2 regions of the Bacillus sp. ISL-39 genome follow, and region 1 is predicted to be linked to the other one. Evidence: a T-box and tRNA genes for the amino acid it is inferred to sense, from the RefSeq annotation. Region 1 holds a T-box; the other holds one or more tRNA genes.
The links. The T-box of region 1 lies ahead of trpS (tryptophan--tRNA ligase). A T-box ahead of a tRNA ligase gene usually reads a tRNA of that ligase, here a tRNA-Trp.

Region 1 (16,204 bases):
GTATCACTCTTAGTCGGAATAAGCTGTACATTATTCGTAATCATTTTTGGAACGATTGTAGGTTCAATCGCAGGATATTTCGGCGGTATCGTTGACAGCATGCTTATGCGCTTCACTGATTTCGTCCTGAACTTCCCATTCCTGGTTTTCGTTATCGTATTGGCTACAATTTTCCATGGTAAAATCAATGGTCTTGTCATCCTGATCATGGTTATCAGCTTGCTGAGCTGGGGCGGGGTAGCGAGGATTGTCCGAAGCAAGATTTTGGCGGAAAAGGAGAATGAATACATTCTTGCTGCCATCTCAATCGGATGTTCACCATTCAAAGTAATCACAAAGCATTTACTTCCAAATGTCCTTTCAACAATCATCGTACAAGCAACGATCTTGTTCGCTTCCATGATTGTCGCAGAGACTGGATTAAGCTTCTTGGGCTTCGGTGTTCCTTCTGAAATTCCAAGCTGGGGTAACATGCTTGCATTCGCAAATGAACCAGACGTATTACAAGGAAAGCAGTGGATCTGGATTCCACCTGCACTTGCCATTACACTCACGATTTTGTCGATCAACTTCGTTGGTGAAGGTCTAAAAGATGCATTGAATCCAAGATCACGCCGTTAAAAAATCTACCATACAAAGGTAGATTTTTTATTTTGCTTATTTTTCAATCAGAGGGGTGAGGTCATAGACCCGCCCCTTTTTAGAGCCTGCGCAGGGCAGACTGAGTGAAATCAGGAAAGAAGAGGCGGACTTCCGTTTTGATATTGGTATTAATAAAAAATCGGAAAATTGACTGAGCGTAATGGTGTTGCCATAGAGGAAGTAATAATCACTTAATGCGAGGATGTGGGCTGTTTTAGATGAAGTTTGGCATACAGGGCAATACCAGCTTCCATGAATTTTGTGCATAGATATAGCCTTGCATTCCGGACATTGGACTCCTTTTCTCACATCATCAGGATGAATGGAATAGGTATCAAATATATTGGGCTTAAAGGGTACATGATATTTTACCAGCTGTTTAGCTATTCTTTTAGTCTCCTTTATTGTAGTTATCTCTTTTAGATAACGTTTTTCTAAGTCGATAATCCTCGCTATTAGATGGCCAGCTTGTACAACTCGGAAGTTATTGTAAGAGTTATTTCCTTTTGATTTTATAATGGTTGAAGGTCTTGATATAGCAATAAGGTACTCGAGGTTTAATGAGGGTAGGTTATGATCATCAAGCCATTGTGACAATAGCCTGACATGTCTTTGAACTTGGGTGAAGGGATCACGGATGCCTTCTTCTTTTTCGTTGAAAATCCGAATGCACTGATTGAATTCATGGTCAAAGACAATTGTTCCGGCAATATTCTTGGAATCAATAATGAAAGAAACGCTGGGGGAGAGCAGGAGGGAGTCGATTTGAAAGAAGTGGACACCATGCTGTAACCGGAGATCATTAATAATCAGATAGTTATTATCTTTAAGAAACGATAAGTGGTATTCCAGTTCTTTTTCACCTCTTAATCCTGCAAGTTTTTTTCGATATTCTTCTTCTATTAAGGGCAGTTTCGGATGATTTACATCGAGTCGGCGGATTAATGCCTCTTCTGCTTTCAATTTATAAGGTATGTCCCTGTCTTTATAAAACAAAATCATCTCTCCTTTTGATGGTTTATAGGAGAGAATTCTTTAAAATACTGTAAACTCCTCTCGTTGAGTGTGAAGAATTAGTGACAAAAAGGATATATTCCTTAAAATCCTGATATATTCCTGAATTAGGTCAGGATATTCCTTAAAATCTGGTTTTATTCCTAAAAACAAGTGGATACCTTCCGTAAAAAATGAATATATTCCTAAATGTCATAAATAAACACCTTTCAGTACTTCCTCACCAACTTCCTTCATATATATATAATAAAAATGGACAGGCCGGGGTGAGGTAAGTGTGTGAAGTAATTTCCTGTTGTAAAGAGAGTCAATCTTATGATTTTTAGAATGTTTGTTTTGACGATTGGTTTTAGTCTGGCTGTATCAGGGGGGATCAGCACAATCGCGTATTTGAATATGATTACAGCCGGGCACGGTTTGGACGAGTATTTATCCTTTATCTCCCGGAGAGTGGAATGCTACTTGCTGCCAGCGGGAATGGGGATCATCTGGTTAAGTATTTATTGGCCGCATAACAGCGATATAAATTGATCTTCCTTTTAAGGAATATTTTTACTTAGTGCTGCCCATACTGATGGACAAACAGTTTCTTGAAGTGAGGGGTTAAAAATCATGTTGTATCTTCATGATGTCTGGGTAAACTGGTTCGAAGGGGAAGAGAATGGCTATAATGTCTGCCATTTCCACGAGTGGCGGAAGGATGATGGTGTTGAACTGCTTGACCAGGTGCCGCTTCTGAAAATTGATCATCTGTTATTTAATTACATTGAAAATGATTTATCTGAGTTGCCTCAACAGCTTCTGGATGACATTTACCGAAAGGCGTATTTGAGGAAAAATCATGAACGCACACAGCTTGATTATTGCTTCGTCGTATCGGATGGTACTGGAATCCTGGCAGTTGACACAATCGGCTATAATATCCCGATCCGAAAGAGCCGGCTTATCCCGCGTCAGGAACAGCTGGTGTACGAAATGATTGAAAATCAGGATACGATCCAATATGGATTCAATGACCAAAGTGCCTTAAAGGATTTCCATATCTTATCACCTTCTCCAGATTTAATGAGAGGATTGACCCGTAAGGAAAGACAGTTGAAGCAATTATTGTTCATGGCCATGGATCAGCTGAATTCTTCAAAAAATGTAGCTGAAGTCCGATATTGGTTCACTGAATGGAAACCTGAACTATATGAAGAAATTCAACGTCTCTCATTTGAAGAGGTGTGGGAGCAGTTGTATGAAGAAACAAAGTTTGGATGGTCACCTAAGCACCAGAAATTTTGCGAAAATATAATCAAGGGACAGGCCTTTTTCGAAAAACTTTGGGAAATGGAGCACGGCCCAAAAGTAAATTAATTAGCCTTATTGAAATAAAAGGAGCTGACACAGTGTCAGCTCCTTTCTTGGTTTATTTCCGCTTGCGCCCAAGGCCCATCGCATTCTCCATTTTCTTAAGCATTTTATTTGCAACAAAGTTTGCTTTTTCAGCTCCGCGATCAAGAATTTCATCCAGTTCCTCTGAATCAATCAGCTCATAGTATTTTTTCTGGATTGGTTCAATGACATTGACAACACCCTTTGCAAGGTCACCTTTGAAATCACCGTATCCTTTACCCTCATATTCCTTTTCAATTTCAGCAATCGCCTTGCCGGTTAAAATAGAGTAGATGGACAAGAGATTGGAAATGCCTGGTTTGTTTTCTTTATCATATTTTACAATACCCTCAGAGTCAGTTACAGCGCTCTTGATTTTCTTTTCAATTAGCTTTGGTTCATCAAGCATAGAGATGAAAGCCTTACTGTTAGGATCTGATTTGCTCATTTTCTTCAATGGATCCTGTAAGGACATGACTCTTGCACCGACTTTAGCTATTCGTACTTCCGGAATTGTAAAAATGTCATTGTATTTCTTGTTGAAACGTTCAGCAAGATCCCTTGTCAACTCTAGATGCTGCTTTTGGTCTTCTCCGACTGGCACGAGATTCGTATTATATAGAAGGATATCGGCAGCCATAAGCGGAGGATAGGTTAAAAGACCGGCTGAGACAGCTTCTTTCCCGGTCGATTTATCCTTGAATTGAGTCATCCTTTCAAGCTCGCCTATATAAGCAACACATTGCATCATCCATCCTGCCTGAGCATGTGCCGGAACTTCCGACTGAATGAATAAAGTTACTTTCTCAGGGTCAATTCCTGAAGCGATGTACAATGCTGCGAGGCTCTTTATATTTTTGCGAAGCTGCAAACGGTCCTGCGGCACGGTTATCGCATGCTGGTCAACGATACAGAAGTAACAATTATATTGTTCCTGCAGCTCTGTGAATTGTTTCATTGCACCGATATAGTTGCCAAGTGTGATCGTACCGCTCGGCTGGATGCCAGAAAATATAGTCTCCATAATAAATTCCTCCTATGAAATATATATTGTATTCTTTTGTCTGAATTCAGTTGGTATTGCCGCAAACAGAGGAAAAAGAACACAAAAAAGACCATTCGTCCCTAACTTCTAGGGACGAATGGTCCGTGTTGCCACCCTAATTACTCACGAATGAGTCACTCTGCCCATGCCTCAGTGAAGCATGGATACCTTTAACGCAGGATACGTCTGAGTTTACTAAAGTTCAACCCAGAAGCTCAAAAGTCCATTCCATTTGCCAGGCTGTTTGTTTCCACCAACCACAAACTCTCTGAAAGCCTTGAACAGATGTACTACTCTTCATCATTGCTTTTTATGATTTATTAGAAATGATTATAATCAAAACCTCCATGAGAAGCAAGGGTTCAGGTGCAATTTTACAGATAATAAATGAACAGTGCAGCAAGCATCAGGATAAAATCCAGCAATCCAACCATTAGTAACGGGTTAGCATTGAAAGTGACCAGTTCTGATAAAGGTGTCATCTCATCAAACGACTTTTTCTTGTCTCCATCTTCCTTACCAGCAAAAACAGACCGGAAAGAATAAGAAATTGCGTCAAAAAAACCAGAATTAATCGTAAAGACTATAAGAGAAGTAAACAGGAGAACGCTAGCAACATAAAAAGAGAAATTTATATAACTGAGCAATGTAATGCTCTGCTGATAGACAAGCGCAAGAATCAAAATCAATAGCTGTGTAACAATAAAACTAGAAAAAATTTTCCCAAATCTATTACGCATTTTTTAAATTCTCCCTTATATTGTTATTTCATAAAAGTAATTTCTTGAATAATTCTTCCGAATAAATCAAATATTACAATAAGATACGCCCTATATTTACTCCAGAAAGGCTTATAAGTCACTATTATAACACAAATCAAGCAGGGAATTTATTACTATTGTTTCAAAGTTGTAAATTTTTCGCGCAAAAATATTGAACATTTAATTCAATCTATGTATAATAGGGAATGTAAAAAGTTTTCAGAAAACATTAAAAAAGAGGGGGCATATCCTTGAAAAAGTCAAAATTTTCATTTCTATTGATTTTGACTCTAGTATTCTCGTTAATCCTGTCTGCATGTAACGGCGGCGAAAACAATGCTGGAGAAGAAAAGCCTGAAGATGATGCAAAATCAGGCGAAGACACACCTAATGTACCACAAGAATTAAGAATGTTGGATTCTTCCGAAATCCCAACAATGGACACAGTCCTTGCTGAAGGTTCTACAAGTTTCACTTACATAAACAACGTAGGTGAAGGTCTTTACCGCCTTGACCAGGACCACAAGCCAGTTCCTGCACTTTCGGACGGCGAGCCTGAAATCAGTGATGACAACCTTGTCTACACTTTCAAACTAATCGACTCAAAATGGTCTAACGGCGAGCCTGTAACAGCTCACGACTTCGTGTATGCTTGGCAGCGCGCTATCGACCCAGCGACTGCATCTCCATATGGTCCTTACATGATGGGCGGCAAGATCAAGAACGCTGAGAAAATCACTGAAGCCGGATCTAAGAAAGAGGCTTATGATGTAACTGAACTTGGCGTTAAAGCACTTGACGACAAGACTTTGGAAGTAACTCTTGAAAAGCCAATCGCTTACTGGCAAGACCTTTTCGCTTTCCCAACATTCTATCCGCAAAACCAGAAGTTTGTTGAAGAGAAAGGCGAGGCTTTCGCAAGTAATGCTGAAAACTTACTTTACAACGGTCCATTCGTAATGGAAACTTGGGAAGGTACTGACGCTACTGAGTGGGTACTGGCTAAGAACCCTAATTACCACAACGCTGATCAAGTTAAACTTGAAAAGATCACTGTAAACGTAGTAAAAGATTCTAACTCTGCTGTAAACGCATTTGAAGCTGGCGAAACAGATATGACTGGATTGCTTTCTTCTGATATCGTTCCTTCATATGAAGGCGATGAGCGCATGCTTAGCTGGATGGAAGCTGTAGTATTCTGGATCAAAATGAACCAGAAGAACGAAGCACTTGCTAACGTAAATATCCGTAAAGCAATCGCAATGGGCTTCAACAAAGAAGACCTTGCTAAGAGCATCCTGAACAACGGTTCAGTTGCTGCTAACTACTTTGTACCAAAAGATTTCGTAACACTTGATGGTGAAGATTTCCGTGAAAAGCATGGCGACCTAATCACTTTCAACGCTGAAGAAGCTAAGAAACATTGGGAAGCTGGTCTTAAGGAACTTGGCGTAGATAAGTTAGAACTTCGCTACCTTGGTGGAGACACTGAAGCAGCTAAGAAAACTGATGCTTACATCAAGAACCAGTTAGAAACAAACCTTCCTGGCTTGACAATCAAGCTTGAGAGCGTTCCTTTCGCAGTACGTCTAGAGCGTGACAACGCTATGGATTACGATCTTCAATTCGCAGGATGGGGACCAGACTACGGTAACGCATTGTCGTTCACTGACCTTTGGATCACTGATGGCGGAAGCAACAGAATGGGTTACTCTAACCCGAAATATGATAAGCTGATCAAAGATGCTCAAGGTGAACTTGCTACTGATGAGAAAGCTCAGTGGGAAGCACAGCAGGAAGCTGAAAGAATCATGCTTGAAGAAGATGCTGGTCTAGCACCTGTTTACCAGCGTGCAGCTAACATCCTTCTTAACCCGAATGTTAAAGGTCTTGCGATCTACAACTACGGTCCTGACTACTCATTCCAGTGGGTAACAATCGAAGGCGAAGAATAAAAACTTAAAAAAGTTTCTTATTTCAGAATGTAATAATTCTGAGGATAGAAAGAGAGTATATCTAGATATACTCTCTTTTTCCCTGTAAACGATTTGTCGAACAATAGGGAAAATTGAAATTATACAGGAGGTGCACCCATATGGCAAAATACCTGTTAAAAAGGGTACTTTATATGTTTTTGACTCTTTTCATTATTGCGTCCCTTACATTCTTCTTAATGAAAATCATTCCTGGTACGCCATTTGCAAGTGCGAATAAATTGGGTCCTGCACAAATGGAAATCATGAAGGCAAAGTACGGTCTCGACCAGCCGGTACCTGTGCAGTACGCTAAGTATATTGGAAACTTGCTTCAAGGCGATCTGGGTATTTCGTTTCAGTTTAACAATACACCGGTAACTGACCTGATGTTCAAACGCTTAGGACCATCTATGCAGTTAGGTGCCCAGGCTATGCTCTTTGGTACAATTGTAGGGATTGTCCTTGGGATCTTCGCGGCAATAAGACAGAATACTTGGGTCGATTATAGTTCTACTTTTATCGCAGTTTTGGGTAAGTCTATTCCTAACTTCGTATTTGCAGGATTACTGCAATACTTTGTGGGTGTTAAATTAGGCTGGTTCCCTGTACTCTTCTGGCGAGGATTTGAGTATACAATCCTGCCGACCATCGCTCTTTCCATGTTGCCAATTGCGATTGCTGCCCGTTTCATGAGAACTGAAATGATTGAAGTGTTAGGGTCAGACTATATCATGCTGGCAAAAGCTAAAGGTGCGAGTTTCTTTGAGATTGCGTTTAAGCATGCTTTAAGAAACGCGTTAATTCCGTTGGTAACGGTTTTAGGACCTTTGGCAATTTCATTGATGACTGGTTCCCTTGTAATCGAAAAGATTTTTGCGATTCCTGGTCTTGGTGAACAGTTCGTAAAATCTATTACAGTAAATGATTACCCTGTTATCATGGGAACAACCATTTTATTTGCTGCATTATTTGTAGTTATCATCCTTGTTGTGGATATTCTTTACGGTATCATCGATCCACGCATCAGGCTGTCTGGAGGTAATAAGTAATGGCTGACTTTGAATCAAACATTCCAAAAGATCGTTTTAGGCCGGCAGATATCGATTCGGCCAAAAGCGAGGAAATTAACAAGCCAAGCTTAACCTTCTGGCAGGATGCTTGGATGCGTGTACGCAAAAATAAAGGTGCGCTTGTAAGCTTAATTGTAATGGCAATAGTTATCCTATTGGCATTCGTTGGTCCATTAATCAGCGGCAAAGAGTTTGATAAACAAAATGTTTCTCATAATAATTTACCTCCCAAAATCCAGGGGCTAGAACATATTAGCTGGCTGCCATTTGACGGTGTAAAGACAAATAAAGCCGGCAAAGAAATCAATATGTATGAAGTCAAAAAAGTCGATGAATACTACTGGTTTGGTACGGATGCTTTAGGACGTGACTTATTTACTCGTGTGTGGAAAGGTACGCAAATTTCTCTGTATATTGCGTTTTTGGCCGCGGTTATTGATATGATCATTGGTGTTGCTTATGGTGCCATTTCGGGTTACTATGGCGGACGACTGGATAATGTCATGCAAAGGATCACTGAAGTGCTTGTTGGTATCCCGCTAATGATTGTCGTTATCTTGATGATCCTTGTATTGCAGCCAGGTATTATTTCCATTACCGTTGCACTGACCATAACAGGTTGGGTAGGTATGGCCCGTGTTGTACGTGCCCAGACGCTTAAGCTTAAGGAACAGGAGTTTGTACTTGCTTCTAAAACTCTCGGGAACAGTGATGGCAAAATCATCTCTAAACACTTATTGCCAAACCTTGCTGGTGTTATTATTATCAATACAATGTTCACGATTCCAAATGCGGTATTCTTTGAAGCATTCCTGAGCTTTATCGGACTTGGTCTTCAGGATCCTTATGCATCACTCGGTACATTGATTGATGAAGGTTTTAAAGTGCTAAGGTTACACCCACATGAGATGATAATTCCAGCTGTTATCATCAGTATCATCATGATTACGTTCAATATGCTGGCAGACGGATTGCGCGATGCGCTTGATCCGAAAATGCGCGATTAAGGGGCAGGTGAATGTATTATGGAAAATATTCTAGAAGTTAAGGATTTAAATATATCCTTCCATACATTCGCGGGCGAAGTGAAAGCGATCCGCGGTGTAAACTTTGAACTGAAAAAGGGAGAAACCCTTGCAATAGTTGGTGAGTCGGGATCAGGTAAATCAGTAACGACAAAAGCAATCATGAGGTTGCTGCCTCCATCCAATTCAGAGATTACGGAAGGAGAAATCTTGTTCGAAGGCAAAGACTTAACTAAATTGACAGACAAGCAAATGCAGAAAATCCGTGGACAGGATATCTCGATGATTTTCCAGGATCCAATGACCTCTTTAAATCCAACTATGAATGTTGGAATGCAGATCATGGAACCTTTGATCAAGCACCAAAATATGAGTAAATCAGCGGCGAAAGAGCGTGCGGTTCAGCTGTTGAAGCTGGTAGGTATCCCGAAACCTGAATTACGTATCAAACAATACCCGCATCAATTCTCAGGCGGCATGAGGCAGAGGGTTGTTATCGCGATTGCTTTGGCATGTAATCCAAAGGTTCTAATTGCCGATGAGCCGACAACAGCGTTGGATGTAACAATCCAGGCGCAGATTTTGGAACTGATGAAAGATTTGCAGCAAAAAATCGACACTTCCATCATTTTCATTACCCATGACCTTGGTGTTGTAGCGAACGTTGCTGACAGAGTGGCAGTCATGTACGGTGGGAAAATTGTCGAAATCGGTACAGTGGATGAAGTCTTCTACAATCCGCAGCATCCATACACTTGGGGATTGATCAGCTCTATGCCAAGCCTTGATGCTAAAGAAGAAGAACTTTATGCGATCCCTGGTACACCGCCAAACTTATTGTATCCGCCAAAAGGTGATGCTTTTGCGCCTCGTAATGAATATGCAATGCAAATCGACCTAGAAGAACAGCCTCCAATGTTTAAAGTGTCTGACACACATTATGCTGCTACATGGCTGTTGCATCCAGATGCTCCTAAGGTAGAACCACCGGAAGCTGTGAAGAGCAGAATGCGTAAATTCATGGGCGCTAAATAACTGTAGGAGGAGGACTGGCTGATGGAAAATAGAGAAAAGCTTCTTGAAATAAAGAATCTAAAGCAGTACTTCAATATGGGTCAACCAAATGAAGTAAGAGCTATCGATGGAATTACTTTTGATATCTTTAAAGGAGAAACTCTTGGATTGGTTGGAGAGTCAGGATGTGGCAAGTCCACGACGGGCCGAACAATCATCAGGCTTTATGAAGCGACAGATGGAGATGTCCTTTACAAGGGAGAAAACGTACACGGCAAGAAGAGCAAAAAAGATTTAAAAAGATTCAACAGAAGTATGCAAATGATATTCCAGGATCCTTATGCTTCCTTGAACCCAAGGATGAAGGTTTCCGATGTAATTGCCGAGGGTATTGATATTCACGGCCTTGCGAAGAGCAAACAAGAAAGAATGGAAATGGTATATGAACTGCTTGAAACAGTTGGCTTAAACAGAGAACACGCCAACCGTTATCCACATGAGTTTTCAGGTGGACAAAGGCAGCGGATCGGGATTGCGCGTGCCCTTGCCGTGCAGCCGGAATTTATTATCGCAGACGAACCAATTTCCGCTCTTGACGTTTCCATCCAGGCACAAGTTGTCAACCTGATGAAGAAACTTCAGCGTGAAAAAGGTTTAACATACTTGTTTATCGCACATGACCTTTCTATGGTAAAATATATCAGCGATCGCATTGGTGTAATGTACTTTGGTAAGCTGGTGGAGTTAACTACAGCTGAAGAGCTATACAAAAACCCGCTTCACCCATACACACAATCATTGCTTTCTGCAATCCCGCTTCCAGACCCAGAATCTGAGCGTACACGCCGACGCAAAACATATGATTCAAATGTACATCAGTATGCAGATGGAGAAGAAGTGAAGATGCGCGAAGTCGTTCCGGGGCACTATGTCTATTGCTCAGAAAAGGAACTGAAGCAATATCAGCAGCAATATGTCAAATAAACTAAACGATCTCTTATTTTGAGATCGTTTTTTTGATTTCAAAAGGGCCGGTAATAAATTCCAAATAAAAATATTAAACTATAATATCTAAATGTGTCGAAAGTGGGTAAAATAGACTTATAGAAACATATTATAAAGATAGCGGTTATTTTGAGTGAGGTACGTTTTGAAAGGAGAGTTGTTTGTGCAGTTTAAAAAAATAGCAGCAGCAGCATTATTAGCTGCCTCTTTTTCACAAGCAGGAGGTACAGTATTTGCAGAATCGAAAGCGCATGAAACAGAAAGACTTCCGGTCAGGGAACATCAATCGTTGGTCAGGGAAATACCAGAGCAGATGCCAAGGTTCAAGTTTGATTCAGGTTATTCATTTGAATATCCTGATGCTGTAAGAGGAATCTATGTAACCGGGAATTCTGCTGGAGGAGAGAGGTTTAAAAGTCTTACCAAACTTGTTGATGAGACTGATTTAAACGCGATGGTCATTGATATAAAAGAAGACCATGGATATCTTACATATAAACCAGATGAGAATTCTCCTTTTAAAGATATCGGAAAGCCCTATATTAAAGATCCAGAAAAATTATTAAAGACTTTGGAAGAAAAACAGATTTATCCTATCGCCAGGGTAGTCGTTTTCAAAGATACAGCTCTGGCAAATAAAAAACCGGAGTGGTCATTTAAAGAAGGGAATCAAGTCTGGAAAAATGGCAGGGGAGAATCATTCGTAAATCCATTTGTGAAAGAAGTGTGGGATTACAACGTTCAAATTGCCATCGAGGCAGCAAAAATGGGCTTCCAGGAAATCCAGTTCGACTATGTCCGTTTCCCTGAGGGATTCGAAAAGAGGGACTCTACTCTTCAATATTCCATGGGGGACTATAAGGAAACAGACATGGATAATGTCCAAAAACGGGTCAAAGCAGTGACCGATTTTGTGGCCTATGCTAGGAAAGAATTAAAACCTTATGATGTCAAAGTATCAGTGGATATCTTTGGTTATACGGCAACTCTCCCTGAAGCCCCGGGAATTGGACAGAACTTCTCGAAAATCTCCGAGAATGTGGATGTCATTTCTTCCATGATTTATCCAAGCCATTGGACTTCTTATTTCGGGATTGCCAAGCCTGACACAGAGCCATACCGTCTCGTTCAGGAATATGCAAAAATGGAGAAAAAGAAGCTTGATGAATTAAAGACCCCGCCTGTTTCACGTCCATGGTTGCAGGATTTCACAGCATCATGGTTAGGCAGTGGAAATTACCTTGTCTACGGGAAAAAGGAAGTCGAAGACCAGATCAGGGCATTGAAGGATCAGGGGATTAACGAATACTTATTATGGAATGCAAGCAATAAATACTCTCCTAATGTTGATTACACACCATGATCATTCTCGATGTTAAAAATTATACTTTCTGATACTAAAACAGCCTGGAACGATGAAAATCATTCCAGGCTGTTTTCATATCATTAGATTATCGATATGAAAATAAGTTATAATAACAGATGGGATATGGATTACTTCTTGCTGCCGCCGACATTTTTCCAGCCAGTTTGCAAACTTGTTGATTGATCGACGAATTCATTTCTTTTATTTCCACTAAAGAACCTAGTTCCTACTCCATTGGTGATCACACCAATTGTCGCGGTAATACCCACAATCAGTAAAGCAACGATAGTTAGATCCATTATGTAACCGCCCATGATAAACCTCCACCTTTTTTTTCACATAATCTTGTTAGTGATTTTGTGATAAATATAATACATGATCCCCGTACATCTTTATTTTAAAAGAATTGCCGGTGTATTAAAAGAACTTTATAAAGAAAAAATAATACAAGTATTTAGATCATGGTTATATAAGAAAAGCTGGGTGCTTATCGGGATGGAATAAAATCAAAAAGGAGATAAGCAATGCATTGGTATGAGAAATTAAATCAATATTTCCCAATTGAGGAAATGAAATCAAAAGAACACATGGAAACACTTTTAAAGGAAAGACCAGAGATGTACCATAAGGATGAGGGGCCAGGACATGTGCTCATGTATGTAGAGACAGAGGATTTTGTGTTCATTGATTACCTATTCGTATCTAAGTCGACCCGCGGTCAGGGGCTAGGCCACAAGTTGATCGAGAAGCTGAAGGAAAAAAGCAAGCCGATTATCCTTGAGGTTGAACCAGTTAATTATGAGGACACAGATACTGAAAAACGCCTGCGCTTTTACAAGCGGGAAGGTTTCGAGCATGCGAGGACGATTGGTTACAGGCGTCGGTCGCTCGCTACGAAGGAAATCAATGAGATGGAAATCCTTTTCTGGTCACCTGATGAGGCGTCTGAGGATCTAGTGTACGAAGCCATGAAGAAAACCTACAACATGATTCACACTTATAAAGATAAAAAGTTTTACGGAGAATCATACCAGCCAGTTGATGAAGTATTGACTGTCGAAGATCAACGTGATGATTTGCTTCAGGACATCTAAGTCACGAACGCAACCAGTGTTTTTACACGGTTGCGTTTTCATTGTTACTAAATTAATTGAGAATAAATTTTTTTAAATAAAAAGGTTTAAGTCCTGCACAACCGGGTAAATATAATTAAATTAAGAAAATGAATACCCGACGGACACATCTGGGAAGAATTGTACGAATATTTATATAGATTGAAGCAGAAGGTGATGAAAAAATATAATCTTTCTTGAAACTTTTTTCTATTTCGTTCGTTATATATAGAGAAGAGAGAAAATAATCTTACATAAATACCCGGAATAATTTAAGAAAAGGGATACCTTTTATCAAATCCATGGTGTATAATAAACAATATGAATTATAAAATTAAACTTATTATTATTTAAGAAATGGCAGTTCATTTGAAGCAAATAATATATAAGTAAATCTAAGGGAGTGTGAATTAGCAATGGTCACTTTATACACTTCACCAAGTTGTACCTCTTGCAGAAAAGCCAAGTCTTGGCTGGAAGAACATGAAATCTCATATACTGAAAGAAATATATTCTCAGAGCCTTTATCAATTGATGAAATAAAGGAAATTCTTCGTATGACAGAAGATGGGACGGATGAAATCATCTCAACCCGGTCTAAGACTTTCCAAAAGCTTGATGTGAACCTGGAAACAATGCCTTTGCAAGAACTGTTTGAGGTTATCAAGGAAAACCCTGGCTTGCTCCGCCGTCCGATCATCATTGATGAAAAACGCCTGCAGGTTGGATACAATGAAGATGAAATTAGACGATTCCTGCCACGTAAAGTGCGTACTTTCCAGCTTCGCGAGGCTCAGCGTTTAGTAAACTAAACCTTTAAGCTCCCTTTTTGGGGGCTTTTTATTTTTCATGCCGCGCCTAACCCGGTGTGCTCCTGGCAATGCAGACAAATTGAAATTCAGGCACTTTTCTGGTAAAATGTAAAGAATACTTTAAATTGGTTTGTTAAGTCGCAATGAATTTTGGCTAACCTTCTTGATTGTATCTTTAGGGGCGGGAAGCCTGTGGTTAAGGCAGCGCATTAGCACAATCCCCGCAGCATATTAAACAGATAAATCTATTCAGGCGAGTCCATTCATCAGCCTTTTATAAAAGTTCTTTTCGTGAATTTTGTTGCTTGTACCACCTTTTTGCGCATTATAAGTTCGGAAGTCTCATCTAAAAGAACCTCGATGCCTATAATAATGCGGACATAACCATGTACGATAGCAAAAATAATTAATGCGGAAACTGCCTTTATAAAAATGGGTGTATATTTTGTTTCCAAAATGGCTTAATATAACATAAAATAAAAGTACAAGATCGTTTATTTCTTTTTACACAGCCCCTTTATAAATCAAGGTGATTCAGGCTTATTTATTAAGGGTAAATGATAAAGACCAACTGCTTTTTTGGGGGTATTTAGTCCCTTCAAATCTTTGCCTGGAAGGGAGAGAAAGCGAATGGAAATCGAGCGTATTAATGAGAATACCGTGAAATTTTATATTTCATATATGGACATAGAGGAGCGCGGTTTTGACCGGGAGGAAATCTGGTATAACCGTGATCGCAGCGAAGAGCTATTCTGGGAGATGATGGATGAAGTCCATGCCGAGGAGGAGTTCGCAGTTGAAGGCCCTTTATGGATCCAGGTTCAGGCCCTGGAAAAAGGTCTGGAGGTTTTAGTGACAAAGGCACAGCTGTCCAAGGACGGTCCAAAGTTTGAACTGCCGCTTCCAAATGATAAGATGAAGGATCTTCCAGTCGATGAGAGGATTGAAGAGCTGCTTGACCATCAGTTTAATCCAAAAGGAATTGATGATGCGGATCCTGCCTTCGAGGATGATTTAGAATTCCTGCTATACTTCAAGGATTTTGAAGATGTCATTGCTCTTTCAAAACGGCCGGGAATCGATAAAGTCAAAACAAGCTTATACAGCTATGAAGACAAATATTATTTATACATTGAGTTTCCTGAGCAGGAATTTGAGGATGAAGAAGAAATTGACAATATCCTTAGCGTTCTTCTAGAGTATGGGCAGGAGTCGACAGTCACGATTTACCGTCTCGATGAATACGGTAATAAGATTATCGAAGAAGATGTGTTTAGTGTCATAAGAAAGCATTTTTCCTGAGTGAAGGCCGATTTCAGAAATGAAATCGGCTTTTTTGATATAATAGTCTGTATGTATGAATCCCTTCATTACATATAAACGTATATATATATCTGAAGTTCCCAACGCTTGTTGCGGGAAAAATACAGAGAGAGAAACAGGTGGTTACATGAAGAATACAGTTCGGATCTTAACGTTTTTATTGATCCTTGCTGGGATCTACTATTTGTTTTATGAAAGACTTGATCCAGTTTATCTTGGATATATCAGTATATTTATGTCGCTCACAGTCATCTTCATCGGCTTTGTGATATTCCTCGAGAATCGGCATCCAGCCCAGACATTGACATGGATTGTCGTACTGGGCGGCTTCCCAGTTGTAGGTTTTATTTTTTATCTGTTATTCGGCAGGAATAAACGCAAGGAAAAGATGTTCCGGCGTAAATATTTTCTTGATAAAAAAGCCTTCTCAAAAATCGAAGGAGACTCGGAAAGGGTCAACAAGGCAAGGATGCTTGACATGGAAGAAGATCATCGCCGCTTGTTTACCCTCGCCCAAAAGCTTGGGAACAGTCCAATTTCATTTGCGACCTCCACAAAGGTGCTGACAAATGGTGATGAAACTTTCAGCCACATTCTTGAAGAGCTAAAAAAAGCTACCCACCATATACACATGGAATATTACATTGTCCGCCATGATGAAA
Region 2 (16,204 bases), on a different contig from region 1:
TCAAGATGACAAAATCGGAAATCAGCAGCGCGCTGAACCCGCCGATTGTGGTAAAGGCAGATGCGAGGATGGCCTTCCCTGTTTTCCGATTCGTGACCATGATGGCTTCCATGCTGTTTCTGCCTTTTTTCCGTTCTTCATAAAAACGCTCCATGATCAGGATGGTGAACTCTGTGCCAATTCCGATGATCAATGCTCCCAGTGTGGCAGTCAACGGGGTATATTTGATATCAAGTAAATACATGGCTCCGCCTGACCATCCGACTATCAGGGCGATTGGCAGCAATGGTATAAATGCTTTGACAGGATGGCGGTATACTAACAGCAAGCCAAAGAATACAAGCCCCATCCCGAGCAATGTCATTTTATACCTGCCAGTAGTCAATGCGATAACCATCTCAACATCCAGCACTGCTTTTCCGGTAACCGTTGTATCAACTCCTTTTGATTCTTCCGCCTTAAAATAATCGTTTAAGTCATCAATGAACCCCTTAAGCTCCTCTGCCTCTAGGTGCTCTATACTCAGGGTGATGACACCTTTTGTTCTCTCTTCATTAATTAACAGCTTTTTCTGGGCTTCTGGCATCTCAGCCAAATATTTCTCTATCTCTTGATTCCCAGGAAATTTCCCTTCATTCATCTGTCGAAGTGCAGTTGTGACTGAACGTGTATCAATAACGGTTTCTGGAAATTCACTTTTAACTGTTCCGGTGATCCCATCTACCCACTCCAATATCTCAGCGGATGACACATCGTCAGCTTCATAAACAACCGAAATTTGATCGGTACTGCCGAGAATCTCTCTTAACTTATGAATATCCTTTAACTCCTGTGTATCCTGCGGCATGAACTTTTCAACATCCGTTTCGACCCCAGCTTGCAAATCAGCCCAAATACCAAAACCAGCTGTTATGAAGGCAATTAAAACAATGAACCACTTCAGTGAAATCAGTTTATTTGTAAACCCATTAAAGAGCCTGTCTCCCTTCGTATTTTTTAATTTTACTTGTTTCTTTTTATTCCTTTCTTTTTTGAAGGAATGATCTCTGGAGAATAAAATCGGAATCAATATAAAAACTCCTGCTATAAAACTGATGATCATTCCTACTGTCAGCATCTTGCCAAAGTCCTGGATCATTGGTACAGGAGATGTGTATAAAGCAATAAAGCCTAGCCCTGTAGCAATTAAGGCTGTCAAAACTGCAGGCACCATTTTCATTAATGTTTGATGTAGGGCCTTCTTTGGTTGGTTATTCATGGTCATTCTCCCCTTCTGCCATTTCCTCTGAATACCTGTTTTGGAACTGAATCGCATAATCAATGCCAAGACCTATGAGAATCGGGAACACAGCCATAGAGACCATTGTAATTGGAATCTGAATCCACCCCATCAAGCCTACCGTACCAATGACTGCTATTAAAATGATGCCTAAGGGAAGTAAGCGCCAACTTACATTAAAGGTGAAAAATAAGATGATGACCATGAACAAAATAGATAGCATCATCATTTTCTGCATACTTTCCTTCATCGATGAGCGGATTGCATCATCCAAAACTGGTTTGCCCGAAACCATAGTGGCTGTTGATTCTATTTTATTTTCATTTAGATATGATTTTACCGTTTTTGAGACTTCACTTTTTGCATCGTCGGAAACATGTCCATTAAATTTCACGATCATGATCATAGTATGGTCATCTATGACGACTTCATTAAAAATATCTCGCCTTTTGCCTTGATCATCATAAATCATGTATTCAAGTGTTTCCTGCTTACCTGGCAATCCAGGATGCAATGTATCAGAGTAATCATTCATACTGGTTAAATTCCCGCTGATTTCAACCAGGTTTGTGCCTATTTCAATCAGACCTTTGCTGAGCTCCCCCAATTCCTCAGATTGCTCTGTCTTTTCTTTTTGCAAGCTTTCTAACTGTCCTTGCTTTTTTAATAATCCACTTTCCATCCCTTTTAGCCCCTTGATTGCCTGATCTGAAACATTCGGCAAAACTGCTGATTTCTCGGCTCCCTGCAGCATTTTTTCAGAAAGCTGGATCAGCTGGGTGCTCATTTCATTTATCTGTTCTGCCTGCTGTTTCTCATGGGGATCGTTTGTATCGTATTTTGAGGCTAATGCTCCTAGTTTCAATCCAGCTTCCTTTGTATAAGTTCCAAACTGGGAATAACCATCAACGAGGTTGGTTGTTCCTTCCTTTAGCTTCTTCTGGCCATCAATCATTTTGCTTACTCCCTGACTAAGTTCCGCCATTTGCCCTTCAATATTTGGCAGCTGACTATCTCCGGAAGTATTGGCTTGCATCTGTTCCCCAACCTCTACTAATTTCCCTCCCATTTCATTCAGTCCATCTGATATTCCCGCTATACCCTCTTTATATTTAATAGCTTGCTTGGACGACATTTCTTCCACCAATACAACAGGACTCATGACACTATAAACTTCTTCATGTGTATTAAGGAGCGTCTCAAGCCTTTTCAAATGCTCCAGCCTTTCGACAGTAAGCACGTTATGATCATCTGTTGCTTCATATACGATGATGATGGATTCTCCTCCGAACTCTTCCTCAAGCTGTTGGTTACTTTTATAAACCACTGATTCAGTGCTTACCAGTGTCTCATTCCCAGTAGCCATTTGAACGTTACTTGCCCCTGCAGCTAAAAGCACAGCAGACATTATCGTTAATAACATTATTTTAACTGGGTGTTTTGACATCAATGAACCAAGTATATTCAGCATAGTCCTTCCTCCCTGAAATAATGATTGTAAGTAATTACTAACATAAAGTATAATCTGCCTCCCCCATTATGTAAAGAATAAATTTAAAAAGGAGCCATCCCATATTGGAATGACCCCCCACATAATTATTAAAGCTTGCGTTTAGGAATTTTTCCAATTCCCAGTTCTTTCGCTTCTTGATTCAAGGCTTTAATTAGACTTAATCCCATTAATGCCATAATGATGGAGAATGGCAATGCGGCTACGATCATTGTATTTTGCAATGCCTGCAGCCCGCCAGAGTACAGCAATACTAAAGAAATTGCCGCCAACATGATTCCCCATGTGAATTTAATCCTGTTTCCTGGTGTCAGCGATCCATTGGTGGTCATCATCCCTAAAACAAATGTGCCAGAGTCTGCTGAAGTGATAAAGAATGTACCGATAAGAATCATTGCCAGGATGGACAATAATGAACTTAATGGATAATTGGCAAACACGCCAAAGAGCGCTTCTTCGGTCGCGAGTTCAGAAATATTCGCAACCCCTTCGTGCTCAAGCATGATTGCTGAACCTCCAAAAGCAGAAAACCATAGGAAGCCAATTAAAGAAGGTACTAGCAGTACACCAAATACAAACTCTCTGATCGTACGGCCTTTAGAAACTCGAGCTATAAAAATCCCTACAAATGGTGCCCAGGCAATCCACCATGCCCAATAGAAAATGGTCCAGCCGTTGATCCACGAACGGACTTCTTCATTTAAAGGAGCAATCCTGAAACTCATTGCCGGCAAACTTTGAAGGTATGTACCAATTGTGTTGGTAAAAAGGTTCAGGATAAATTGGGTAGGTCCCAAAAACAGCATAGCCGCGAGCAATACCGCAGCAAGTATCATGTTTACATTACTTAAAATCTTGATACCTTTTCCAAGTCCTGTCCAGGCAGAGATCATGAACAATACTGTTACGATCAGAACAATAAACAATTGAGTTACGAAACCAGTAGGGATTCCAAATAGGTAAGAAAGCCCACCGTTAATTTGTACAGCTCCAAATCCCAAAGTTGTTGCCACACCGACTACAGTCGCGACAACCGAAATCACGTCAATTACTTTTCCTGCTGCTCCATTCGTCTTGTCGCCTAAAATCGGGCTGAGAGTAGCACTAATCAACCCTGGCTTTCCATGCCGGAAATTGAAATAAGCAAGAACTAATGCAACAATTCCATAAATGGCCCAGGCATGGATACCCCAGTGGAAAAACGTGAACCTCATTGAATCACGGATAGCCTGGTCAGATCCAGCCTCCACTCCGGTTGGTGTTGAGACCATATAATGGCTTATTGGTTCAGCAGTGCCCCAGAATACCAGCCCAATCCCCATACCGGCGCTAAAAAGCATCGCATACCAAGTCAGGGTAGTAAACTCTGGACGGTCATCCTGCCGGCCAAGCCTGATCTTTCCCAGAGGACTGATCAAGAAATACAGACAAACAATTACAATTGCAGATACAAGAATTAAATAATACCAGCCAAAAGAATCAGTAATGAATCCCTGGATATTGGCTGTAACTGATTCAAGTTTATCTGGAACAAACACACCGAAAAGAACCATTAGTAACAAAATTCCTGTCGATATGAAAAAAACAGATGAATCCTTTTTCATCAAAAAACTCCCTTCGTTAAACTTTGCACCTTAATACCCTAACACAAATTAGTGTTTTTTTAAAAGATTGTACTCATAACAGAGATAGTATTACCGAATTTGTCAAAAAAAATGAATGTCTAAAATCCTTTTTTTACTGGAACTCACTTTCATGTTCAACTACTAAATTCCTCAATATTCTTCCCAAAGACTCAAGTTTTTCGACTGTAATATCAACACTGCATAATCGTTACCTTATTACCAGTCGATTTCCAATATTATTCTATTAGTCTATTGAATCATTGTCGAACTTTGGTTAAAATTGTAAGAGATGCCCAGCCTGAAGGAGAAATGTTAGGAGACGATATTTTGAATAAAAAGTTGCTTATTAGAACACTATCCATTGGAGGCATTTTCCTGGCGACCTACCTGGGAGCGGAAAATTTACGATCGATTAAAAATCCAACGGCAGAAACACAAGCTGCAGTTGCACCAAAAATCACCCGAACTGAAGCTCATTCCATAACAAAGACCATTGAAGATAAAAAAATTTTTGGGGATTTCTTCAGTACAGAGGAGAAAGAAATGATTGAAGGGGTTCCGCACATCAGTCAGCTCCCCGAATTACAACGAGGCTGTGAAGTAACCAGCTTAACGATGCTTTTGCAGTATGAAGGAATCGCAGCCGATAAAATGAACCTGGCTGAACAGATACATAAAATACCTTTCCGCGACACAAGTTATGTTCGCAGCAATCCTTATGATGGCTTCGTAGGCGATATCTATACCTTCAGCAAGTCGGGATATGGCGTTTACCACCGTCCTGTAGCAAAACTTGCAGAGAATTACCTGCCTGGAAAAGTCAAGGACATTACTGGCCAATCCGTAAATTCAGTTTATGAACTGATTGACACTGGATCGCCAGTGTGGGTCATTACGAATTCAAGCTTTGCGCCGCTTCCCGAATCGGAATTTACTGTTTGGGAGACAAATACCGGAAATGTGAAGATTACTTACAAAGAACACAGTGTTTTGATTGTCGGCTATGACGAGGAGTACATTTACATAAACGACCCCCTTGCCAGCGAGGGTTATAAGGCCGTCCCACGGACACCATTCGAGAATGCCTGGGTCCAGATGGGCAGCCAGGCGATCGGAATTGAAAAATAATAGATTGTTAATATAGGAGTTTCTATCCAGCGTGAGACGATGAAAAAATAGAAAAATCGGCAGGAGCTCTATCCTGCCGACTTTTTATTAAGCATACATCTTGTTTTCTTCCTGTTTGAAAAAACTTTTCATCGCGTGGAATACATCAGCTTTCTGCTTGAGGATATAGTAACGGAAGTTATCGTCTTTAATGTTTTTATACGCGGACATTAGGGTCGAGTGGCGATTATACTGATTGACTTCTCCATAACCAAACATATTGGAGACCTTCATCAGCTCTTCTACTAATTTTACACAGCGGGCATTGTCGGAGGTCAGGTTATCACCATCTGAAAAATGGAATGGGTAGATGTTAAACTTGCTTGGATTGTATTTCAGATCAATAAGTTCCAGTGCTTTCCGGTAAGCGGATGAACAAATGGTACCTCCGCTTTCTCCTTTTGAGAAAAAATCTTCCTCGGAGACTACCTTTGCTTCTGTATGATGAGCAATAAATTCGATTTCGACTGTTTCATACTTGGAGCGAAGGAAGCGCGTCATCCAGAAGAAGAAGCTCCTCGCCATATATTTTTCCCACAGTCCCATACTGCCGCTCGTATCCATCATGGCAAGAACAACAGCCTTTGAATCGGGCTTCATGACCTCATTCCACGTCTTGAATTTAAGATCTTCCTTGTAGATTGGGTGGAAGGATGGTTTGCCTGTCATGGCATTCCGTTTGTAAGCTGACATCATGGTCCGCTTTTTGTCAATGTTACCCATCAATCCAGTCTTCCTGATATCGTTGAATTCAATATTTTCAACAAGATGCTCCTGTTCTTCCTTCTTTTTGAGGTTCGGAAGCTCCAGCTCTTTAAATAACGCTTCTTCTATTTCCATCATTGATACTTCTGCTTCGTAATAGTCTTCACCGGCCTGGTCTCCTGCGCCTTGCCCTTTCCCCGGACCTTGCTGCTGCCCGGAGCCATCACGCGCGACGACATCACCTACTTTACTGTCTCCATCCCCCTGGCCGACATGCTTATTTTTATCATAGTTATAACGGATTTTGTACTCATCCAGTGACCTTATAGGAATCTTTACGACATCCCTGCCGTTGGACATGATAATATTCTCTTCAGTAATCAAATCAGGCAAATTGCTCTTAATTGCTTCCTGCACCTTTTCCTGATGGCGCTGTTGGTCATCATGTCCTTTGCGGTGGAGGGACCAATCTTCCTGGGAAATCACAAACTGGTGACTGCTTTCATCGGTCATTTTCAACCCCTCCTTTGAAATTTTCATTTTGACAGTAACACAATTCAGCATACCTTCATACAATATCCCGATGGACTTTTCCCTTATGAGAATTGTAATTACTCTATCTTATGCAAGAAGACAAAATAATTTACAAATAATTTTGACAATTAACCTTTTCTCCTACGGGTGGACAAGCCCATTTTAAAGAAGCAACGGCTTAACTTCAGGATTTAAGATGCCGAATCACGCATTGCCATAAGGGATATAACCCTTAAAAGAAGTGCACAAAAAAATAACCTCTGCATGGTCAGCAAAGGTTATTCCTTTTCATTCTCTTTATCAAATTGGATTGGATCCGGTACTTTATCATACTCTTCTTTCAATACTTCGCCTGTACGGCGGTGTTCCATTTGCTTTCCAAGATTTTCGATTTCTTCCTCATTTCGAGCCATGGAACTATTTTTAGGGACATAGTCTTTTGGCAATTCTTTTTTACTCATGTTGATCACCTCTTGCCTGTACTATTCCCGCTATCAGGATTTTATAAACTAAAAGGACCCGCAATCTGCAGGCCCTCACAATCTATCTATTCAACAGGCTTCCGACATACCGCAGCAATTCATTCGCTGAGGTAGAGTTGTATCCATGCTCATCGATCAATCTTGCGACGACATTATTGATTTTCTTCAGCTGCGTCTCATCAGGAGTCTTTGTTGAAGTCGTAATCTTGACGACATCCTTCAAATCAGCAAACAGCTTTTTCTGGATTGCTTCACGCAAGCGGTCATGCGAATTGTAATCAAACCTCTTGCCTTTTCTCGCGTAGGCAGAAATCCTGATTAAAATCTCTTCGCGGAAGGCTTTCTTGGCGTTTTCGGAAATGCCGATCTGTTCTTCGATAGAGCGCATCAGCTTCTCATCAGGATTGATTTCCTCACCAGTCAGCTGATCACGCATCTTCGCCTTATTACAATAAGCTTCAACATTATCAAGGTAATTATCCATAAGGGTTTTAGCTGACTCTTCATAAGAGTAAACGAATGCCTTTTGTACTTCTTTCTTGGCGATATCGTCATACTCCTTCCGGGCAAGAGATATATAGTTCAGGTAGCGCTCCCTTGTTTCAGCCGTAATCGATGGATGCTGGTCAAGACCTTCCTTAAGTGATCTCAGGACGTCTAAAGCATTAATTGTTTTGACTTCTTTCCTGATGATTGTAGAAGAAATACGGTTGATGACATAACGAGGGTCAATTCCGCTCATTCCCTCATCCTGATGCTCTTTTTTCAATTCCTCAACATCAGCTCTGTTGTACCCTTCGACACTTTCTCCATCATAAAGCCTCATCTTCTTGATCAGGTCGATGTCGCCCTTTTTTGGATCCTTAAGGCGCGTAAGAATCGTGAACATCGCAGCCACCCTCAGAGTATGTGGCGCGATATGGACATCATTTACATCACTTTCTCTGATCATCTTGTCATAGATCTTCTCTTCTTCGGTCACTTTTAAGTTATATGGAATCGGCATCACAATGATACGTGAATGCAAGGCTTCATTCTTCTTGTTGGAAATGAAAGAACGGTATTCCGTTTCATTCGTATGCGCGACAATCAATTCATCCGCGCTAATCAATGCGAATCTTCCCGCTTTAAAATTGCCTTCCTGCGTCAGGCTCAGCAAGTGCCAGAGGAATTTCTCATCACACTTAAGCATTTCCTGGAACTCCATCATCCCGCGGTTCGCCTTATTTAATTCCCCATCAAAACGGTAGGCTCGCGGATCGGACTCAGATCCATATTCCGCGATGGTCGAGAAGTCAATGCTACCGGTCAAATCCGCAATATCCTGGGATTTGGGATCAGATGGACTGAATGTGCCGATTCCCGTCCGCTTATCCTCGGAGAAGAAGATTCGCTCTACGATGACATCTTCAATCCTGCCGCCATACTCTTGTTCAAGCCTCATCATATTAAGCGGTGAGAGATTGCCTTCAATTCTGATGCCATACTCATCATAAAAATCCTTGCGCAAATGATGCGGAATCATATGCAGCGGGTCTTCATGCATAGGGCAGCCTTTGATTGCATATATTGCTCCCCTGTCTGTATGCGAATACGCCTCAAGCCCCCTTTTCAGCATGGTGACGAGTGTTGATTTACCTCCACTTACAGGTCCCATCAACAGTAAAATCCTCTTTCTGACATCAAGCCTTTTCGCAGCCGGATGAAAATACTCCTCGACAAGCCTTTCCAGCGCCTCTTCAAGGCCGAATAACTGTGAATTGAAGAAGGAATAGCGCTTCTTGCCTTTCTCTTTTTCAATTCCTGCATCCTTGATCATATTATATACACGCGAATGTGCCGATTGAGCTACCCACGGCTGTTCCTTAACAATTTCAAGATACTCCCTGAACGTCCCTTCCCATTTAAGCTTCTCTTCACCCTGGCGATACATCTCAATCTTTTTTAAAATATCCATATGGACCTCCCCATCTAGCGTTATCAAGAGACGATTAATAAATTCTATGCAGCAAACAATTTGAACATGCGTAAACGTTCTGCAAGGAGGATTGTCCTTTTTTACCTCCTAAAGGAAAAAATAAGCCCATCCTTCACAGTTGCAGCATAATAGGATATAATGATTTCTATATGAACAAAACGATAAAAAGGGAGGCTTACATACATGAAACTAATCCTAATTATAGGCGTAAGTATTGCATTTCTAGCTGCTATTTTCACAGGCGGTTACGATGATAAGCCGGGAGTCAACAAAAAATAAAAAGCTGCCGATTGGCAGCTTTTTTACTTTTCTATGATTATTTTTTATTCAAATTCTGTTTTTCCACAAACTCCTTCATGTACATCCTTGATTTTCGCCCAAGCATTTTTGCCATCTGTTCCGTCCAGGTGTCCTCACGTTTTCCTGCGGTTCTTTCCCGGTAGTATTCTGAAGTAGTGGTATTATAGTCGCGGAGCTGCTTTTCAAACACACCCCTGTCCTGTTGGTACTCATTTTCCATATACACATGCTCGAGAGGCAGACGCGGCTTTACGTCCGTGTCCTGGTCAGGATATCCTACTGCCATGCCAAACAGCGGGATAACATGTTCTGGTGTCTTCAGAACCTCCTTTACTGCCTCGAGATCGTTCCGTATTCCTCCTATATAGCAAATCCCCAGTCCCATGGATTCGGCCGCAATGGCGGCATTCTGGGCTGCCAGAGCCGCATCGATCAAGGCAACCATGAATTTCTCTGTACTCTCAATCGAATCATCAAGATCTGACTCTTCCATCTCTGATATGACCTTATGTCGATGAAGATCTGCACAAAATACAAAAAAATGGCCACTATTCGCCACATAAGCCTGATTACCAGCCAACTCTGCAAGCTTGGTCTTTTTATCCTGATCTGTTATACCGATTATTGAATACGCCTGTATAAAGCTCGAAGTTGATGCTGCCTGAGCACTTTTCACGATTGCTTCAATTTGTTCTCGATCCAGCGGTGTATCCGTAAAACGCCTGATCGAACGATGCTGTAAGAGAGTCTCGATTACCTGGTTCATTTAAATAACAACTCCTTCTGGAATATATATAGCCTGGATAAGTAACATTTTAATTCACTGCAAAGTACCAGTCGTCTTCAAAATCCCAGCTGGCACTTAGGCATGCCAAAAAGGAGACCTGGTCAGGCCTCCTAGTATTTACGCAAGTCTCGATAATCCTGCTGCCTAAGCGCTTCATAAATCAAAATAGCGGCTGTGTTAGACAGATTTAATGAACGGATATTTTCATTCATAGGCAGCCTCAGGCATGTCTCCATATTGTTTTCGATCACATCTTTAGGAAGTCCTGTCGTCTCTCTGCCAAAAATAAAAAAGAAATCCTTTTCGGCTGCACTATAATCAAAATCGGAATGCGCCTTTTTGCCAAATTTGGTCACATAAAAGAATTCTCCGCCCTCGTTCTGTTGATAAAAATCCTCAAGCGAATCATAATAGTGAATCTTCACATGCTCCCAGTAATCCAAACCCGCCCTCTTCAACATCTTGTCATCCGTTGAAAATCCCAACGGCCTGATTAAGTGAAGCTCGGTATCGGTACCAGCACATGTGCGAGCAATATTGCCAGTGTTTGCTGGTATGAGCGGCTGGTATAATACTACATGCAATGCCATGACTTTCACCTCTGTTAAAAACTAAAGCTATTATACCACTTCACTCCTTCTCAGCAAAAGAAATGGCGCCGTACTATTGTCATTAAGCCATCAAATATCGTCGTAATCATCCGTAATCGTAAAAAACTTGTATTTAATATTCGGGGTATAAGCGGTCGAATCCTCATAAGCCCAATATCGCATCCTGCTGTTATACGTATGAGCATTGACTAGCGGCATGCCATCCGCATCGTGTCCCGTAACAATTGTAGTATGGTCGAAACGTCCATCTCCCTCAAAATCATAGCAGATGACATCACCAAGCTTTAGTTTTTCAGCACTGTTTACTTCTCTCCCCCTTAAGCCCAGCTTGGACCCTGGGATGTACCAGCGCATCGCATTGGCTACCGACCAGCTGAAGCTCCAATTATCATTCTGCATCCACCAGCCATTGCTGCGGTTTGGATACCCGCGCATCGGTCCTCCGCCCTGATGCAGGCATTGTGAGATATAGTTGGTACAATCAACCTCGAACTTCTTATATGCAGGGTTGTAGTCATTCCACCATCTTTCTGCATACTGGACGGCCTTCAGCCTGTCGTATCTGAAGCCCTTCCTCTCCTGGTCTCCCTCCTGCTGCGCAAAAGCAGGCAACGCTTCATCGCTGCCGTTAGACTCCCTGATCTCATTCAGCTTTTCATCCTTTACCAGAACACCCTTGTAAAATTCCGCCTGCCTCTTCTCCACTTCCTCCTCCATGTAAAATAGACCCCGCTGCTTAATCAAATACTGAAAATGAACCTCATATAAAATCGAGGCATTCTCCTTATTTTCAAATTTCTCTTCAACCCTGCCATTTGCCTTTGCTTTTACAATTTCAGCAGATCTGCTGGCAAAACTCTGCTTTTTCTGCTCTATACTGGGGCACTCGTGCAATTGATTTCTCGGCATGGAAACACATTGAAGGACACGCTGTTCCAACAGTTCCTGCAGTTGCTCACGCATGTTCATCTCTCCCTTCACCATTCATATTTATGAAGTGTTCCAGGATTTCACGCATAAAAAAAGATGGATTTTCTAAAAATCCATCCTTCTCACAAAGTTATATTCGACTCTGAGTTGCCCTTGAAAAATTCCATTCCCTTGCTGATCTCATTTAATACTTCCTCATCCTTCTCTACAACAGAAGCATGTTTCAATGCGTCCAAAGCGTCACGGCCGCCGATTTTGCCAAGGGCCCATGCTGCTGTTCCCCTGAGCACAGGCCTAGGGTCATCCTTCAACACCATAATCAGCTCTGGTATTGCAGTATCATCCTTATAATGCGCAAGAGCAATGATCGCATTGCGCTGAATAGGCTTCTTGCCCCTCCACGAACCGGATACATGCCCGAACTTTTCTTTAAAATCACGGTTGCTCATGGTCAGTAGAGGTTTCAGGAGCGGCTTCGCAATCTCAGGATCAGGTTCCATTTCTTGATGAAAGTGAAAATCCTTCCCTTTATTCTCGGGACAAACTGTCTGGCAAGTATCACAGCCATATAAGCGGTTACCAAGCTTTTCACGGAACTCGTCTGCCAAAAAGCCCTTAGTCTGAGTCACGAAGGCAATGCATTTTTGCGCATCTAACTGGCCGCCCTGCACGAGAGCTCCTGTCGGACAGATTTCCACACATTTATTGCAGCTGCCACAACGATCCTCCATCGGCGTATCGGGTTCAAATGGAAGATTTGTGATCATCTCACCCAAATAAACATATGATCCAAACTCTGGTGTGATGATGGAACAGTTCTTTCCACTCCAGCCTATCCCCGCCCGTTCGGCAACAGCCCTGTCCACAAGTTCGCCCGTATCGACCATCGACTTAAACCTCGCATCAGGTACCCTCGATACAATGTATTCCTCCAGTTTTTTCAGCCTGTCCCTTAGGACCACGTGGTAATCCGTCCCCCAGGATGCACGGCAGAAGACTCCACGCCGCTCTCCCTTCTTGCTGACAACTTTCGTCTTCATCTTTGAAGGATAAGCTAGTGCAATCGAGATGATTGTCTTAGGACGGTCAAAAATCAGGGAAGGCTCAGTTCTCTTCTCAATATCCTTTTCCTCGAACCCGGATTGATATTGTAATTCCTGCTGCCTGTATAACCTGACCTTCATCTCTTCAAAAGCTGAAGGAGCTGCAAAACCAATTTTATCGATGCCAATCGTTTTGCTGTATTCAATAATATCTTTTTTCAGGCTAGCTGTATCCATTGATGTTTCCTCCTTTCAATTTTGTTATCTATATTGAATTCCTAAATTTAAAAGCAAATTACTTTTATGATAAACTATTTTAAAGCCAATTTGGAGGTGGAATCAATGGAAATTCAAGTTTCCAGTGCATTATGTGATCTTATTCCCGGATTCTCAGTCGGGATTATCGAGTATAAAGAAATACAGGTAGGCGAGTCTCCGCAAATGTTAAAAGGCAGATTGCAGCTTTTCCAGGAGTCAATTTACTTCGACCTTCTGGAAAAAAACGTAACGGATCTTGAAGGCATAAAAGAGTGGCGGTCAATATTCAAAACTACAGGGAAGGACCCAAACCGGTACAGACACTCAGCAGAAGCTCTCTACCGCCGGATCGCAAAGCAGAATTACCTTCAACCCATACATAGTGCGATAGATTTAAATAATTTCTTCTCGCTTGAATATCAAATCCCAATTGGCGTTTATGACAGTGATAAGCTAGTGGGGGATGTAACCATTAAAATTGGAGAAGAAAACGAAGAGTACACTGGTTTAAATGGCAGAGCCAATAACCTGGCAAACCTAATTATCTCTGCTGATGAACAAGGACCATTCGGCAGCCCATTTGTCGATTCAGAAAGGACTGCCGTAACAGAAAAAACTACTAATGCACTGCAGATTGTTTATCTAAGGCCATCATCTTCACCTGAAGGGAAGCAAAAAATGACCGAGTCACTTATGAACATGTTTACCCAAATCCATGGCGGAGCTGGCACATATAAAATTTCGGGATGCTAAGGCATCCTTTTTCTTCTCGCGGAAGATTTAAAGAAATGAAAAGAAAAGGCTTTGCTATCATTCCTTGTAATTTTCAAGTAGGTATGAGCATTCTTAAGCGGAGAAATTCCGGCTATTGTATATGGCGAAAGCTTATGAAGCGGAATAAGCGGAGGTATTCCGGTTAACTGCTATAAATAAGACAAAATACAACGATTTGGATGAAATAAACGGAAAAGTTCCTCTTATTTTTAAGAAAATAAGGGTCATTTCCAATTTAAGCGGATATTTTCCGTTTATTTTTCAAACACTGTGAAACCAACTTTCAGTTTTTAACAAAGACAAAGAAAAGAAAAAACGCAGTATATCGTTTTCTGGAAACGACATACTGCGTTAGTCACGTATGTATGGAGCGGGTGAAGGGAATCGAACCCTCATCATCAGCTTGGAAGGCTGAGGTTTTACCACTAAACTACACCCGCATACATATCTTTATGAAATAAAGAAAACAGGAAATCCTGTTTATAATAAAAGTGGTACCGGTGGTCGGGGTCGAACCGACACTCCAGAAGGAACACGATTTTGAGTCGTGCGCGTCTGCCAATTCCGCCACACCGGCATATTAAAATGTCTTGCTTTCTTGCTGCCACTAATGAGTTAGTGGAGGCGGCAACCGGATTTGAACCGGTGAATAAAGGTTTTGCAGACCTTTGCCTTACCACTTGGCTATGCCGCCATATATTTTTGGAGCGGAAGACGGGATTCGAACCCGCGACCCCAACCTTGGCAAGGTTGTATTCTACCACTGAACTACTTCCGCAAAAAATGGCTGGGCTAGCTGGATTCGAACCAACGCATGTCGCAGTCAAAGTGCGATGCCTTACCGCTTGGCTATAGCCCAATATATTGTATGCTCTTATTATTACATTTGTGAATTATAATGGGGCGACTGATGGGAATCGAACCCACGAATGCCTGAACCACAATCAGGTGCGTTAACCACTTCGCCACAATCGCCATTATAAAATTGGCAGGGGTAGTAGGAATCGAACCCACACCAAAGGTTTTGGAGACCTTCGTTCTACCTTTAAACTATACCCCTATATTAAGTGGTGGAGGGGGACGGATTCGAACCGCCGAACCCTGAGGGAGCGGATTTACAGTCCGCCGCGTTTAGCCACTTCGCTACCCCTCCACTATAACATCTTTTTTGATGTTAAAAAACCCATTTTATCAATTCCCTGAATAGCCAGGTATTGTATATATGGTGGCTCAGGACGGAATCGAACCGCCGACACAAGGATTTTCAGTCCTTTGCTCTACCGACTGAGCTACTGAGCCACTATAACTTTGCCACTTTTAATAAAAATGGCGGTCCCGACCGGGATCGAACCGGCGATCTCCTGCGTGACAGGCAGGCATGTTAACCGCTACACCACGGGACCAGATTGCGGGGGCAGGATTTGAACCTGCGACCTTCGGGTTATGAGCCCGACGAGCTACCGGACTGCTCCACCCCGCGACGGTAATAATTGAAGATTATTTTTACTTCGTAAAAAATCATGGTGGAGGATGACGGGATCGAACCGCCGACCCTCTGCTTGTAAGGCAGATGCTCTCCCAGCTGAGCTAATCCTCCGTAATATGTTCGCTGATACTTTTCAAAGGATAATTTTTTCGCTTAGGCGAAAAAATTCTGGTGACCCCTACGGGATTCGAACCCGTGTTACCGCCGTGAAAGGGCGGTGTCTTAACCGCTTGACCAAGGGGCCAGATATAAAGTTTCTATGGCGGAGAGCAAGGGATTCGAACCCTTGAGACAGCGTTGACCGTCTACACGATTTCCAATCGTGCTCCTTCGACCTCTCGGACAGCTCTCCAAATTGGCTCCGCAGGTAGGATTCGAACCTACGACCGCTCGGTTAACAGCCGAGTGCTCTACCACTGAGCTACTGCGGAATAATGATTATTTCTCCGACTTGGATACGCGATCCACATCTTTGAAGATTGGATGAAAATGCATCCTGCCTGGCGGCGTCCTACTCTCACAGGGGGAAACCCCCAACTACCATCGGCGCTGAGAAGCTTAACTTCCGTGTTCGGTATGGGAACGGGTGTGACCTTCTCGCCATCGCCACCAGACATTTTTTTAAAGACAATATCTATTATACTGTCTTTTATGCATTTTGCAAGAGAAAATTTAAGAAAGTTTTTCACTTAATGAAAAGCTTTTATTCCCTCAAAACTAGATAATGTGTAAGAA

Region 2: it has a tRNA-Trp gene. The T-box ahead of trpS (tryptophan--tRNA ligase) is inferred to sense a tRNA for this amino acid. The anticodon was not compared.

What each region holds. Positions count from the first base shown of each region.
Region 1 is NZ_JAGGQM010000019.1:67,432-83,635, forward strand. Features, by position in the region: gene opp4C (oligopeptide ABC transporter permease) at 1-621, shown strand, start outside; gene J7E37_RS14645 (nuclease-related domain-containing protein) at 658-1,638, opposite strand; gene J7E37_RS14650 (YuzI family membrane protein) at 1,972-2,187, shown strand; gene J7E37_RS14655 (YjbA family protein) at 2,269-3,015, shown strand; gene trpS (tryptophan--tRNA ligase) at 3,068-4,060, opposite strand; T-box leader at 4,165-4,391, opposite strand; gene J7E37_RS14665 (DUF3899 domain-containing protein) at 4,453-4,818, opposite strand; gene J7E37_RS14670 (peptide ABC transporter substrate-binding protein) at 5,091-6,794, shown strand; gene opp3b (oligopeptide ABC transporter permease) at 6,935-7,864, shown strand; gene opp3C (oligopeptide ABC transporter permease) at 7,864-8,892, shown strand; gene J7E37_RS14685 (ABC transporter ATP-binding protein) at 8,911-9,945, shown strand; gene J7E37_RS14690 (ABC transporter ATP-binding protein) at 9,967-10,908, shown strand; gene J7E37_RS14695 (putative glycoside hydrolase) at 11,093-12,292, shown strand; gene J7E37_RS14700 (hypothetical protein) at 12,424-12,609, opposite strand; gene J7E37_RS14705 (GNAT family N-acetyltransferase) at 12,820-13,389, shown strand; gene spxA (transcriptional regulator SpxA) at 13,824-14,219, shown strand; gene mecA (adaptor protein MecA) at 14,850-15,521, shown strand; gene cls (cardiolipin synthase) at 15,670-16,204, shown strand, end outside.
Region 2 is NZ_JAGGQM010000031.1:27-16,230, reverse strand. Features, by position in the region: gene J7E37_RS20120 (efflux RND transporter permease subunit) at 1-1,258, opposite strand, end outside; gene J7E37_RS20115 (MMPL family transporter) at 1,251-2,750, opposite strand; gene J7E37_RS20110 (glycine betaine uptake BCCT transporter) at 2,879-4,393, opposite strand; gene J7E37_RS20105 (C39 family peptidase) at 4,742-5,542, shown strand; gene yhbH (sporulation protein YhbH) at 5,630-6,799, opposite strand; gene J7E37_RS20095 (hypothetical protein) at 7,099-7,281, opposite strand; gene J7E37_RS20090 (PrkA family serine protein kinase) at 7,364-9,259, opposite strand; gene nfsA (oxygen-insensitive NADPH nitroreductase) at 9,597-10,346, opposite strand; gene trmL (tRNA (uridine(34)/cytosine(34)/5-carboxymethylaminomethyluridine(34)-2'-O)-methyltransferase TrmL) at 10,478-10,957, opposite strand; gene J7E37_RS20075 (amidase domain-containing protein) at 11,048-11,941, opposite strand; gene queG (tRNA epoxyqueuosine(34) reductase QueG) at 12,031-13,188, opposite strand; gene J7E37_RS20065 (B3/B4 domain-containing protein) at 13,294-13,962, shown strand; tRNA gene J7E37_RS20060 (tRNA-Gly) at 14,350-14,423, opposite strand; tRNA gene J7E37_RS20055 (tRNA-Leu) at 14,476-14,560, opposite strand; tRNA gene J7E37_RS20050 (tRNA-Cys) at 14,603-14,677, opposite strand; tRNA gene J7E37_RS20045 (tRNA-Gly) at 14,687-14,761, opposite strand; tRNA gene J7E37_RS20040 (tRNA-Gln) at 14,768-14,842, opposite strand; tRNA gene J7E37_RS20035 (tRNA-His) at 14,883-14,958, opposite strand; tRNA gene J7E37_RS20030 (tRNA-Trp) at 14,970-15,043, opposite strand; tRNA gene J7E37_RS20025 (tRNA-Tyr) at 15,052-15,136, opposite strand; tRNA gene J7E37_RS20020 (tRNA-Phe) at 15,207-15,282, opposite strand; tRNA gene J7E37_RS20015 (tRNA-Asp) at 15,311-15,386, opposite strand; tRNA gene J7E37_RS20010 (tRNA-Met) at 15,390-15,463, opposite strand; tRNA gene J7E37_RS20005 (tRNA-Val) at 15,505-15,580, opposite strand; tRNA gene J7E37_RS20000 (tRNA-Glu) at 15,639-15,713, opposite strand; tRNA gene J7E37_RS19995 (tRNA-Ser) at 15,730-15,821, opposite strand; tRNA gene J7E37_RS19990 (tRNA-Asn) at 15,826-15,900, opposite strand; rRNA gene rrf (5S ribosomal RNA) at 15,968-16,083, opposite strand.